Linked DNA regions of Cupriavidus necator N-1. The protein of the gene in region 1 interacts with the protein of each later gene in a pairwise test. Links are inferred from orthologs where the notes say so. Each region holds a gene or a part of one and is shown in the gene's direction. Other genes may lie near its edges. The genes, in order: CNE_RS05090 and dnaE.

Region 1 (6,354 bases):
GGCGGCATTGGTGCGCAGGTTGCCGCGCGCCGAACCGTCCGGGTTCATGTTCGGCACGATATGGAAGACCGCGCGCTCCAGCAGCTTGCGCGCGACCGGGTCGCCCGCCCACATGCCGGTGCCGGTCAGGCGCTGCAGCACGCCTTCGACAAACCATTCGGCCATGCTCTCGCCCGGGTGCTGGCGCGCGATCATCCAGACGGTCTTCTTGCCGGGGCCGGGCTGGCCCAGCGTGACGCGGGTCATGTCGCGCCCGTCCACGGTGCTGCCCAGGTGCGACAGCCGCGCCAGCGGCGAGCGCTGGCAACTGGCCAGCAGCGACAGGTGGCGCTCATCCGGATACGGCTCGAAATACGCAAACCAGATGCTGTCGTGCTCGGGCGTGCATTCCACCGTCATCACCTGGCCGTCGAAGCGCGTCGGCACGCGGAACCAGTTGGCGCGGTCGTACGAGGCCACCGCGCGGTAGTCGCGCCATCCATCCGGATAGGTGCAGTCGCCGGCGTTCAGGAAGTGCATCCGGCACGCCTGCCCCGCCGCGCCCTGCAGGCGGAAATGGAACCACTGGCGGAAGTCGGCGTGCGAGTCGGCGCGGATGCGCAGGCGGATATCGTCGGCGCGGTCGAGTGCCTCGACCTCGATGGCGCCGGAGTCGAATTGCGAAGAGATATGCATGTCGGCAGGCATGGCTGGCAGTCTCGTGGCGATGGGTTTCAGTCTTCCAGGCGGCGGCGGAACACCCAGCGGGTGGCATCCGAGGCCGCGGCGTCGAAGGCGTAGCCGTCCTCGGCAAAGCGCTTGAGCTTTTCCGGCTCGGTCACGCGCTGCGTCACCGCGTAGCGTGCCATGGTGCCGCGCGCGCGCTTGGCGTGGAACGAAATGATCTTGTAGCGGCCGCCCTTCCAGTCCTCGAACACCGGCGTGACGATGCGCGCCTGCAGCACCTTGGCCCGCACCACCTTGAAATACTCTTCCGAGGCCAGGTTGACCAGCACCGGCGCGCCTTCCTGCTTGAGCGCGGCCATGTCGGCGTTGATCATCTGCGTAACATCGTCGCCCCAGAACGCGTACAGGTCCTTGCCGGCAACGTTATCGAGGCGCGTCCCCATCTCCAGACGGTAGGGCTGCATCCAGTCCAGCGGGCGCAGCACGCCGTACAGGCCGGACAGGATGCGGATGTGCTTCTGCGCAAAGCCGAGGTCATCGGCCGACAGCGTCTTCGCGTCCAGGCCATCGTAGACGTCGCCATTGAAGGCCAGCACCGCCTGCTTGCTGTTGGCCGCGGTGAACTCCGGCGACCAGTCGCCGTAGCGCGTCACATTGAGCACCGCGAGCTTGTCGGAGATGTCCATCAGCGCGCCCACATCCTGCGGCGCCAGCTTGCGCAGGCGCTCGATCAGCGTGGCGGAACGGTCGATAAAGCGCGGCAGCGTATGGGTCTTGAGGCGCGGAGGAGTCTCGTAGTCCAGCGACTTGGCGGGAGACAAAACGATGAGCATGGCAAAATCGCGGCAGTAGCCAAGGACAAACAAGCCAAGATTGTAGCGAATGCGCCTCGACACCACCGGAACCACCCTCTTCGCCAGCCCCGCCGGCGTCACATCAGCGCCGCGCGTGGTGCTCGACTCCAACATCTGGGTGGACCTGCTGGTCTTCCGCGACCCCCATGTGGAGCCGATCCGCACCGCGCTTGAGGCCGGCACCATCGCCCCGGTGATCCGCGCCGACTGCCGCGAGGAACTGCGCCGGGTGCTGGCCTATCCGCAATTTGCCCGCTTTGACGTCGATATCGATGCCGCGCTGGCCACTGTCGACCGCCTCGCCAGCCTGGAAGCCGCGCCGCCGCAGGCCGACTACGACGCCATCAGCCTGCCGCGCTGCAAGGACACCGACGACCAGAAGTTCATCGAGCTGGCCCACTTTGCCGGCGCCGCCTGCCTGGTATCGAAGGACAAGGCCGTGCTCAAGCTGCGCAGCCGCCTGCGCCGCAGCAGCGGCGTGGAAGTGATGACGCCACCGGCCTTCGGCGCCTGGCTGGCCGCGCTTGGCGCCGCCAGCGCCGCCGATCCGCTTTAGAATGTCGGCTCCCGGCGCCGCCTACGTGGTGGCGCCGCACGCCTGATCGCACCCCGTCCCCACCGCATCGACACGTTCGCATCATGTCCGCAGACACCACCCACACCCAGTTGACGCCGCTGACCCCGCCGCCCTCGCGCCTGCCCGCCGTCGGCACCACCATCTTCACCGTGATGTCCGCGCTGGCCACCGAGAAGAACGCCGTCAACCTGGGCCAAGGCTTCCCGGACTTCGACTGCGACCCCAGGATCGTCGATGCCGTGACCGCTGCCATGCGTGCCGGCCATAACCAGTACCCGCCGATGGCTGGCGTGCCGCGCCTGCGCCAGGCCATCGCCGCCAAGATCGCCAGCCTCTATGGCCACCAGTACAGCTGGGACACCGAGATCACCGTCACCGCCGGCGCCACCCAGGGCATCCTGACCGCGATCCTGTGCGCGGTGCATCCGGGCGACGAGGTGATCGTGCTGGAGCCGTGCTACGACAGCTACCTGCCCGCGATCGAGCTGGCCGGCGCCACCGCCGTGCCGGTCACGCTGGAAGCGCCGGAATTCCGCGTGCCCTTCGACAAGCTGGCCGCCGCGATCACGCCGCGCACGCGCATGGTCCTGATCAACACGCCGCACAACCCCACCGGCACGATCTTGCGCGCGGCCGACATGGACCAGCTGGCGCAGATCCTGGCCAGCACCGACATCCTGCTGCTCTCGGACGAGGTCTACGAGCACATGGTCTACGACGGCCAGCAGCACGCCTCGGTCTCGCGCCATCCTGAGCTTGCGCGCCGCAGCTTCGTGATCTCGAGCTTCGGCAAGACCTACCACGTGACCGGCTGGAAGGTCGGCTACGTGGCCGCGCCGGCCGCGCTGATGGCCGAGTTCCGCAAGGTGCACCAGTTCAACGTGTTCACCGTGAACACGCCGGTGCAGCACGGCCTGGCCGACTACATGGCCGATCCCGCGCCCTACCTGCAGCTGTCGGCGTTCTACCAGGCCAAGCGCGACTTCTTCCGCGCCGGGCTGGCCAACAGCCGCTTCAAGCTGCTGCCGTCGGACGGCACCTACTTCCAGTGCGTCGACTACTCGGCCATTTCCGACCTGAGCGAGGCCGACTTCGCCATGTGGCTGACGCGCGAGATCGGCGTGGCCGCGATCCCGGTCTCGGCCTTCTACACGCAGCCGCGTGAATCGGGCGTGGTGCGTTTCTGCTTTGCGAAGAAGGAAGAGACGCTGGCGCTGGCGCTGGAGCGGCTGGGCAAGCTGTAGGCGCAGGCCTGGCCTCTGCGCCAACGAAAAACGCCCGCGATCCAATCGCGGGCGTTTTACCTTGTGCCGCCGGTTTTGTGGCCGGCTTGTTGCCGGTTACTTGTTGCTGCGGCTCGCCATCAGCTCAAGATTGGCCTTGCGGTCGGCATTGACCTTCTGCACCGATTCGCGCGCCGACAGCGTCTTCAGGTAGTCCTTGACCGGCAGGTCGGCCAGCAGATCGGTGCCGTAGATGATCTTGGTGCACGACGACACCAGCGGCAGGTGCGCCGCGGCGGCGCAGTCGGCCAGCGTGAAGGTGTCGCCGGCGATATACGGCGAGAACTTCGCCAGCTTGGCGAAGGCGGGGACATAGCGCGTCAGCAGCTTGTGCTGGCGTTCCTTGACGCCATCGCTGACCTTGCCGCCGAAGAATGCCTCGGGGTACAGTTCGCGCGCGGTCAGCTCCAGGTACAGTTCCATGAAGACGACGATCTCGCGCACCTTGGCGGCCTGGTACGGGTCGCCCGGCAGCAGCGGCGTCTGCGGATAGGCCGCCTCTACGTAGTCGACGATGGCTTCGGACTCGCACAGCGGGCCGGATTCGGTGATGATGTAGGGCACCTTGCCCGCGGGCGTGGCTGCCGGGTCGGTCTGGCCGATCCAGGCCAGCACCTCTTCGAACGGCACGTTCTTTTCCAGCAGCGCCAGCTTCACTTTGTTGTAGTAGTTGCTGGCGGCAAAACCGCAGAGCTTCAGCATGTCGTCTCTCTCCGTTATTGGAATGATCCCCGCATCGCACGGTGCGGATGTCGGGTGATTGTGGACCATCCGGGGTCTGCAGTGTACCGGCTGGCCGATCAGCGCACGCCGCCTGCCCCGCTGGACTGTCGCGGAAGGTGCAAAAAACGTACGATCGTGCTAATTTAACCACAACTTCTGGGACGAATGATGAGCACTTTCACCATCGATACGCTGGGTATCGTCGGCACCGGCGCCATGGGCCGGGGCATCGCGCAGATCGCCGCGCAGGCGGGCCTGACCGTCAACCTGTACGACACCAACCCGCAAGCGGTGGCCGCCGCGCGCCAGTACCTGCAGGACACGCTGGCCAAGCTCGCCGACAAGGGCAAGATCAGCGCTGCCGACGCCGAGGCCACGCTGGCCCGCGTCAAGCCCTGCGGCACGCTGGAAGACCTGGCCGGCTGCGACATGGTGCTGGAAGCCATCGTCGAGAAACTGGAAGTCAAGCGCGACCTGATCGCCAAGCTCGAAGCGGTCCTGCGTGAAGACGCCGTCATTGCCTCCAACACGTCGTCGCTGTCGATCACTGCCATCGCAGTCGGCGCCAGGCACCCGGGCCGTATCGCCGGCTACCACTTCTTCAACCCGGTGCCGCTGATGAAGGTGGTCGAGGTCATCGACGGCCTGTCGGGCAACCCCGCGGTGGGCGACGCGCTGATGGCATTGTCGCGCCGCATGGGCCATACGCCGGTGCGCTGCAAGGACATGCCGGGCTTTATCGTCAACCATGCCGGCCGCGGTATGAATATCGAAGGCCTGAAAGTCGCGCAGGAAGGCGTGGCCGGGTTTTCCGACATCGACAACATCATGCGCGAGCAGGCCGGCTTCCGCATGGGGCCGTTCGAGCTGATGGACCTGACCGGGCTGGACGTGTCGCACCCGGTGATGGAATCGATCTACAACCAGTTCTACCAGGAACCGCGCTACCGCCCCTCGCCGATCACCGCGATCCGCGCGGTCGGCGGGCTGATCGGCCGCAAGGCGGGTGCTGGTTTCTATTCGTACGCCGATGGCCAGAAGAAAGTGCCGGCCGCTGCCGCGGTGCCGGGCGCGCGCCCGTCGAGCGTGTGGGTCAGCCACGCCAGCGAGCGCGGCCACGCCATGGTGAGCAAGCTGCTGGGCGCGCTGGGCGTGACCCCGGAAGGCGGCAACAAGCCGTCGGCCGATGCGCTGATCATCGTCACCCCGCTCGGCCTGGACGCCACCACCAGCGCGCTGCAACAGGGCCTGGACCCGGCCCGCACCGTCGCCATCGACACGCTGCTGCCGTTCGAGGCCACCAAGCGCCGCACGCTGATGACCACGCCGGCCACCAGCGCCGCCGCCCGTGATGCCGCGCACGGCCTGTTTGGCAGCGACGGCGTGCCGGTCACGGTGATCCGCGACTCGGCCGGCTTCGTCGCGCAGCGCGTGCTCTGCTGCATCATCAATATCGCCAGCGATATCGCGCAGCAACGCATCGCCACGCCGTCGGACATCGACCTCGCCGTCAACCTGGGCCTGGGCTATCCCAAGGGCCCGCTGGCGCTGGGCGATGCGGTCGGCCCGCAACTGGTGCTGGAGACGCTGCGCAACATGGAAGCGCTCACCGGCGACATGCGCTACCGCCCGAGCCCGTGGCTGTGGCGCCGTGCCGGCCTGGGCCTGTCGCTGCTGGCCGAAGAGCAGTAAGCCCGCCACCGCCCCACCGACCGAGCCACGCCCATGCCCGCACAGTTGCTTTCCCACCGCGTCGATTCGACGCTGGTGCTGACCATCTCGAACCCCGAGGCACGCAATGCGCTGCACCCGGACATCTACGCGGCCTCGCAGCAGGCGCTGGATCAGGCTGCGGCCGATGACTCGGTGCGCGCAGTCATCATCACCGGCGCCGACGGCATTTTCTGCGCCGGCGGCAACCTGAACCGGCTGCTCGGCAACCGCAGCCAGCCGCAGGAGGTGCAGGCCGCCAGCATCGCCCTGCTGAACGGCTGGGTCGAGTCGCTGCACGCCTTTCCCAAGCCGATCATCGCGGCGGTGGAAGGCGCGGCCGCGGGCGCGGGCTTCTCGGTGGTGCTGGCGTGCGACTTTGTAGTGGCGGCCAGCAATGCCAAGTTCGTGATGGCCTATGTTTCCGTGGGGCTCACGCCCGACGGCGGCGGTTCGTACGAGATCGCACGCGCGCTGCCGCGCCCGCTGGCCAGCGAACTGATGATGGAAGGCAAGCCGGTGGACGCGGCGCGGCTGGCGC
Region 2 (7,454 bases), 200 kb from region 1 along the record:
TACTACCTGCGCCAGCGTTCGGGCAAGTCCGCACGTATCAAGGAAAAGCTGGTGTCGAAGGCTGCTGTCGCTGCCAAGGCTGCGCAGTAAGCTGGGCATGCCGGCCGGGGCAGCCCGGCCAGCGTTTCCTCAGGAAGGGCACCCCAGGGTGCCCTTTTTGCATTGGCGCGGCGCAAACGTTGGAAGCGGCGGGCATTTTTGCTGCGGCGCGAGAATGCGCGCTTCTGTCATACTTGCGATCTTATGCGTCCTGCTTTCGATCCCGAATCCCTTCCCGTCATCGACACCGACCTGCGCAACAGCGCCCTGAGCGCGCCGCGGTTGCAGGTGGACTTTATCCGGCACCGCTTCCAGGTGCCGCCGGCCTGGGCGCCGGAGCTGACCGATGAATCGCGTGTCTATGACCGCAGCCGCGGGCTGCGCGACGCCGCCGTGCTGGTGCCGCTGGTGGAGCGCCATGACGGCCTGACGGTGCTGCTGACGCAGCGCAATGCCAACCTGAGCGCGCATGCCGGGCAGATCAGCTTCCCGGGCGGGAGGCAGGAGTCATGGGATGTCAACCGAATCGACACGGCGCTGCGCGAGACGGAAGAAGAGGTGGGCCTGGCGCGCGACTATGTGGAAGTGCTGGGTGCGCTGCCGGACTACATCACCGGCACCGGTTTCCACGTGAGCCCCGTGGTAGGGCTGGTGCGTGACGGTTTCACGCTGCGCCCCGATGCCTCGGAAGTCGCCGACGTCTTCGAAGTGCCGCTCGCGTTCCTGATGGACCCGTCCCACCATGAACGGCGCCTGTTCCGCTGGGTCGATGGCGAACGGGTGTTCTACGCCATGCCCTATCCGCGCGAGACAGGCGGCCACCGCTTTATCTGGGGCGCCACCGCGGGCATGCTGCGCAATCTTTACCACCTGCTGGCGGCCTGAGCTGCCGGGTTCTTAGGCTGCGGCCTGGTCCTTGCTGCCGATGCAGTGGGGGCAGCTCTTGCCGACCACGTAGTGCGGGCTTTGCTGCTCCTGCGGCGTGACCACCGCGCGGCAGGCAAAGCATTGCTTGGGGCCGGCAGGCTCCAGGTTGGGGTTCAGCGCGGTGCGGTAGTCAAAGACGAAGCAGTCGCCGCGATAGTGGCTGCCGCCGACCTCCTCGAAGTACTTCAGGATGCCGCCCTCGAGCTGGTACACGCGCTCGATGCCGGCTTCCTGCATATGGATCGCCGCCTTCTCGCAGCGGATGCCGCCGGTGCAGAACGACACCACGGTCTTGCCTTCCAGCTCACCCTTGTGGGCCGCCACTGCCTCGGGAAATTCGCTGAACTTGGCGATGTCGTATTCGACGGCGTCTTCGAACGTGCCAACCGCGACTTCGAAATCATTGCGCGTGTCCAGCATCACCACCGGACGGCCTTCGTCGTCGTGCCCCTGGTCCAGCCAGCGCTTCAGGTCGGCCGGCCGCACTGACGGCGCGCGGCCTTCCTCGGGGCGGATCAGCGGCATCTTCATGGTGATGATTTCCTTCTTGGCGCGCACCAGCATGCGCTTGAAGGGCTGGTTTTCCGACAGGCTTTCCTTGGGCACGATATCGGCAAAGCGCGCATCGGCATGCAGCCAGGCCATGAAGCCGTCGATGGCAGCGCGCGGGCCCGCCAGGAACATGTTGATGCCCTCGGGCGCGAGCAGGATCGTGCCTTTCAGGCCGGCCGCTTCGCAGCGCTCGCGCATGGCCGGGCGCAGGGTCTCGATGTCGTCCAGCGAGACGAATTTGTAAGCGGAAATATTGACGATCTGCATGAGAGACTGCGCCTGCACGGCCGCGTCCGGGAGGGGCGCCGACGGCTTGCGATAACTACCTGATTGGAAAGGCGAAATTATAACGCGTGCGGGCGCCGGCGCCGCGCATTCCCAAGCACGCCGATCAGCTATGCCGGGCCCTCGCGCGAGGCCGCCTGCACGCAATATCGGAGGCATGCCAGCGGACTGAGCCGGTACAATGTCGCCCATGTCCGCACCCCGCTTCGTACACCTCCGCCTGCATTCCGAATATTCCATCGTGGACGGCATCGTCCGCCTGGAAGACGCCGTCAAGGCCGCCGCCGCCGATGGCATGGGCGCGCTCGCCCTGACGGACCTTGCCAACGCCTTCGGGCTGATCCGTTACTACAAGGAGGCGCGCGGCGGCGGCGTGAAGCCCGTGGTCGGTGCCGACGTCTGGCTCACCAACGCCGAGGACCGCGACAAGCCGTCGCGCCTGCTGCTGCTGGTGCAGGACCGCCGCGGCTACCTGAACCTGTGCATGCTGCTGTCGCGCGCGTGGCTGGGCAACCAGCACCGCGGGCGCGCCGAGATCGATCCGGCCTGGTTCCTGGAACCCGGCGAGGACGACCTGCCGCTGGCCACCGGCCTGATCGCCCTGTCGGGCGCAATGGGTGGCGATATCGGCATGGCGCTGGCCAACGGCAATGCCGACGGTGCGCGCCGCGCGGCACAGCATTGGTCCACGGTATTCGCGCAGCGCTTCTACATCGAACTGCAGCGTGCCGGCAATGCCGGCACCGATGCCTACGTGCAGCAGGCCGTGCAGCTGGCGGCTGAACTGCAACTGCCGGTGGTGGCCACGCATCCGGTGCAGTTCATGACGCCGGACGACTACACCGCGCACGAGGCGCGCGTGTGCATCGCCGAGGGCGAGCTGCTGGCCAATCCGCGCCGCACCCGGCGCTTTACCACCGACCAGTACTTCAAGACCCAGGACGAGATGTGCGCGCTGTTCGCGGACATCCCCTCGGCACTGGAGAATGCGGTCGAGATCGCGCGCCGCTGCAACCTGACGCTGGAGCTGGGCAAGCCGCGCCTGCCGCTGTTCCCGACGCCCGACGGCATGTCGCTGGACGACTACCTGGTCTTCATGGCCAAGGACGGGCTGGAGAAGCGCCTGGCGGTGCTGTTCCCCGACGAGGCGGTGCGCGAATCGAAGCGCCCGGAATACTACGCACGGCTGGAGTTCGAGACCGGCACGATCATCAAGATGGGCTTCCCCGGCTACTTCCTGATCGTGGCGGACTTTATCAACTGGGCCAAGAACAACGGCGTGCCGGTGGGTCCGGGCCGCGGTTCGGGCGCCGGTTCGCTGGTCGCGTATGCGCTCGGCATTACCGACCTGGATCCGCTCAAGTACGCGCTGCTGTTCGAGCGATTCCTGAACCCAGAACGGGTGTCGATGCCTGACTTCGACATCGACTTCTGCCAGCACGGCCGCGATCGCGTGATCACCTACGTGAAGGAGAAGTACGGCAAGGACGCGGTATCGCAGATCGCCACCTTCGGCACCATGGCGGCCAAGGCCGCGGTGCGCGACGTGGGCCGCGTGCTCGACCTCGGCTACGGCTTTGTCGACGGCATCGCCAAGCTGATCCCGTTCAAGCCGGGCAAGCTGGTCACCATCGAGGAGGCCAAGAAGGAAGAGCCACTGCTGACCGAGCGCGAGAATAACGAGGAAGAAGTTCGCCAGTTGCTGGAACTGGCGCAGCGCGTGGAAGGCATGACGCGTAACGTCGGCATGCACGCCGGCGGAGTGCTGATCGCGCCCGGCAGGCTGACCGACTTCTGCCCGCTGTACACGCAGGGCGCGCAGAACGACGGCATGAGCGGCGTGGTCAGCCAGTACGACAAGGACGACGTCGAGGCCGCCGGCCTGGTGAAGTTCGACTTTCTGGGCCTGACCACGCTGACCATCCTGGACTGGGCCGAGCGCTACATCCGCCGCCTCGATCCGAGCAAGGCCGACTGGAACTGCAGCCATATCCCGCTCGACGACAGTCCCGCCTTCGATATCCTGAAGACTGCCAACACCGTCGCCGTGTTCCAGCTGGAAAGCCGCGGCATGCAGGGCATGCTCAAGGACGCCAAGCCTGACCGCTTTGAGGACATCATCGCGCTGGTGGCACTGTACCGCCCGGGCCCGATGGACCTGATCCCCAGCTTCTGCGCGCGCAAGCACGGCCGCGAGAAGGTGGAGTATCCCGATCCGCGCGTCGAACCCGTCCTGAAAGAGACCTACGGCATCATGGTCTACCAGGAGCAGGTGATGCAGATGGCGCAGATCATCGGCGGCTACTCGCTCGGCGGCGCCGACCTGCTGCGCCGCGCCATGGGCAAGAAGAAGCCCGAGGAAATGGCGCAGCACCGCGTGATGTTCCGCGAAGGTGCCGACAAGAATGGTCTCTCCGCGCAGCAGGCCGACGATATCTTCGACTTGATGGAGAAGTTCGCGGGCTACGGCTTCAACAAGTCGCACGCGGCCGCGTACGCACTGCTGGCGTACTACACCGCCTGGCTCAAGGCCCACCATCCGGCCGAATTCATGGCAGCCAACATGTCGCTGGCCATGGATGACACCGACAAGGTCAAGATCCTCTACGAGGACTGCAAGCTCAACAAGCTCGCGGTGCTGCCGCCCGACGTCAACGCCAGCGAATACCGCTTCGCGCCGACCGACTCCAAGACCATCCGCTATGGCCTGGGTGGCATCAAGGGCAGCGGCCAGGGCGCGATCGAAGACATCCTGCGCGCGCGCGAGGAACGGCCCTTCACCGATCTGTTCGACTTCTGCGAACGCGTCGACCGCCGCCAGGTCAACCGCCGCACTATTGAGGCATTGATCCGCGCCGGCGCTTTCGACAGCCTGAACGACAACCGCGCACAGCTGCTGGCATCGGTGCCGATCGCGATGGAGGCCGCCGAGCAGAAGGCGGAGTCCGCCAACCAGGTGTCGCTGTTCGACCTGATGGGCGATGCCGGCGAAGCGCACCGCCCAGAGTTGCTGGACGAGCCGCGCTGGAGCCCGAAGCGCGCGCTGCAGGAAGAGAAGCAGGCGCTTGGCTACTACTTCTCAGGCCATCTGTTCGATGCCTATCGCGACGAGGTGCGCCGCTTCAACAAGGGCACGCTGGCCGCGCTGGAAAAGGAAGTGCAGGGCAACGGCGGCGGCTTCGGCCGCGATGTGCGCGGCAAGGCCATCGCCGGCGTGATCTCCGGCGTCCGCACGCAGATGACCCAGCGCGGCAAGATGCTGATCGTGACGCTCGACGACGGCACCGGGCTGGTCGAGATGACGGTGTTCAACGAGCTGTTCGACGCCAACCGGCACATGTTCCGCGAGGACGAGCTGCTGATTGCCACGGGGAATGCGCGGCACGATACGTTTACCGGTGGGGTGAGGTTCACGGCGGAATCGGTGATGGACCTGGTGGCCGCGCGCCTCAAGTTCGCCAGCGCGGTGCGGCTGGCGATGAATGGCAATTCCTCGACCGGGATGCTGCGCGAACTGCTGATGCCGCACCTGGCCCGCGCCAGCGGCGGGCAGGGTTTGCCGGTGCGCATCCACTACCAGTCGGCGGCGGCTTCGTGCGAGGCCATGCTCGGAGCGGACTGGAAGGTGGTGCCCTCCGACGAGGCGCTGACCGCGTTGCGGCTGGCACTGTCGCCGGACAGCGTCAGCACCCTCTACGAATAAACCGACGGCAGCGGCGGTCTCAGGCCGCCTGCCGGGCGGCACGCGCGCTGGCCGCCAGCGTTAGCAGCGCGTCGACGTGGGCCTCGATGCCCGGATCGTAGTTGAGCATCGCCATCGGGTCCGCCAGCCGGCCCTGGCCGCTGCGTGCCGCGTCGACCGCGGCGCGAATCGCGCGGTCGAGCGTCTCGGCGCGATCGCGTGCGAAGGCATGCACGGCCTGCGGCCGGATCACCTCCAGGCAGGCAATATTGTCGGCAAAGACCAGCGGTGTGCCGCACAGCACCGATTCCACGCCGACCAGTCCGAACGGTTCATAGCCCGAAGCCAGGATGGTGAAGTCCGCGGCGCGGTAGAGCGCGTCGATGCGGCTGCTGTAGCCCAGTTCCCGTACCCGCGGGATGGTGCGCCCGACCGGACGGCCGGCCACGGCAAGCGTGATCGGCAGGTCCGATTCAGAGAAATAGTCGGCAAGCAGGTCGAAACCCTTGCGGGCATGGCCCGAAGACGGGAACAGGAACACGACCTCATCGTCACCGAAACCGAACTCACGGCGCAACGCGGCGCGCGCGTCGGCGTCGACCGGCGTGAAGCGCTGCGTGTCGACCGGCGGATAGATCAGTTCCACGCGGTCCGGCGGCATCCCGTACAGCTCGATCACCTCGCGGCGCATCAGCGCCGAATGCGCCACCACGCGATGCGCGCCAGCATACTGCGCACTCTCCAGGTCGATCTGCCACTGGTCGGAGCGGCGCGCTTCCGTGCCGCGCGCGCCGAGATAGCCGCGGTGGGTGCCGCCGCAAATGGCGATGTCCGAGCCGCGCACGCGGTTGCAGCCGATCAGCACTTCATCCGCTGGCAGGCGCGCTTGCAGGCGCCACGAGAAATAGCGGTCGCGCAGCTTGCCGGGCAGCCACGAGACCAGGATGCGATGCGGCGTGACGCCGGCCGCCTGCGCCACGCCGGTGTCGAAGCGGCGCGCGTAGACCGACACCTCGGTGCCGGCGCGGGCGGCCATCGCGCGGCTGATGTCGAGCGCGTAGCGTTCCAGGCCGCCGCCTGCGCCGAAGCGATTGCAGGAGATGCCAACTTTCATCGATGCATGGAATAAAGGGGAGGGGCGGCCGGCCGCTTCAACGGGTGACCTCGGGGGCGGCTGCCTTGAGATCGGTTTCGGCCTGCAACTGCGCCAGCTTGGCGTACTTGTAGTAGCTTGCCTGCGCATTCATCAGCGCCACGCCGAAGCCTGCGCTGCCGTCCAGGAAGCCTCGCTTGAGCAGGTAGGTCCGGATGAAGGCCCACAGGCCGTGGCCCGCGGCGGACGCCACCGAACTACGCTTGCCCCGCGCGTAGGCCTGCTGCGCGCCTGCGCTGGAGTAGCTGTCGATCTTGCGCAGCACGTCTGATAGTGTGCGGTAGCTGTAATGGATCAGCGGCTCGCGCAGATGAGTGACCGGGTCGTCCACCTTCAGGTGTTCGTGGACCAGGTCATCCGTGAAGCGGCCGCGGCCCTTGCGGAAGACGCGGGTCACATAGTCCGGATACCAGCCTGCGTGGCGCACGAAGGTGCCGCAGAACGCTGAAAGGCGCGGCAGCGCAAGCGCGTGGGCGTCGGCCCGCTTCAGATGGCCCCGGATCTCGTCGCGCAGGGCGGGGGTGACACGTTCATCAGCATCGAGGCTCAGGATCCAGTCGCCCGTGGCGGCGTCAACCGCACGGTTCTTCTGCGGTCCGAAGCCAGGCCAGTCGTCGGTCTGGATGACAGTGGCGCCGGCAGCACGCGCAATCGCCACCGTGTCATCCGTGCTGGCCCAATCCACTATAATCGCCTCTTCGCACCAGGACACGCTTTCGAGGCATGGCCCGATATTGTGAGCTTCATTCCTGGTAATGATGACGGCCGAGACTCTCATGGAACATAGGGGAGGCACGCAGGTCGGACAAGACCGAC

What was found.
Region 2: the proteins of CNE_RS05090 (region 1) and dnaE interact in binary tests that used the Escherichia coli proteins (3 or more experiments, as listed by UniProt). The link is inferred for Cupriavidus necator N-1 from one-to-one orthologs.

What each region holds. Positions count from the first base shown.
Region 1 is NC_015726.1:1,068,185-1,074,538, reverse strand. What follows is about bases 1,262-4,250. They hold CNE_RS05090 (pyridoxal phosphate-dependent aminotransferase), read left to right. Parts: upstream 1,262-2,159; coding sequence 2,160-3,341; downstream 3,342-4,250. Other genes in these bases: CNE_RS05085 (glutathione S-transferase), read right to left, coding at 3,438-4,082; CNE_RS05095 (PIN domain-containing protein), read left to right, coding at 1,549-2,076; yaaA (peroxide stress protein YaaA), read right to left, coding at 1,262-1,499. In the rest of the region: CNE_RS05105 (M14 family metallopeptidase), read right to left, coding at 1-687; more of yaaA, read right to left, coding at 714-1,261; CNE_RS05080 (3-hydroxyacyl-CoA dehydrogenase), read left to right, coding at 4,272-5,795; CNE_RS05075 (oxepin-CoA hydrolase, alternative type), read left to right, coding at 5,829-6,354. UniProt on the Escherichia coli protein: Shows aminotransferase activity with methionine and histidine as substrates, and to a lesser extent also with phenylalanine.
Region 2 is NC_015726.1:865,739-873,192, forward strand. The notes cover bases 1,618-5,706. They hold dnaE (DNA polymerase III subunit alpha), read left to right. Parts: upstream 1,618-1,993; coding sequence 1,994-5,506; downstream 5,507-5,706. Other genes in these bases: CNE_RS04115 (sulfurtransferase), read right to left, coding at 1,618-1,785; CNE_RS04125 (glycosyltransferase family 4 protein), read right to left, coding at 5,526-5,706. Also shown: rplS (50S ribosomal protein L19), read left to right, coding at 1-90; CNE_RS04110 (CoA pyrophosphatase), read left to right, coding at 244-924; more of CNE_RS04115, read right to left, coding at 937-1,617; more of CNE_RS04125, read right to left, coding at 5,707-6,599; CNE_RS04130 (glycosyltransferase family 2 protein), read right to left, coding at 6,637-7,416. UniProt on the Escherichia coli protein: DNA polymerase III is a complex, multichain enzyme responsible for most of the replicative synthesis in bacteria. This DNA polymerase also exhibits 3' to 5' exonuclease activity. The alpha chain is the DNA polymerase catalytic subunit.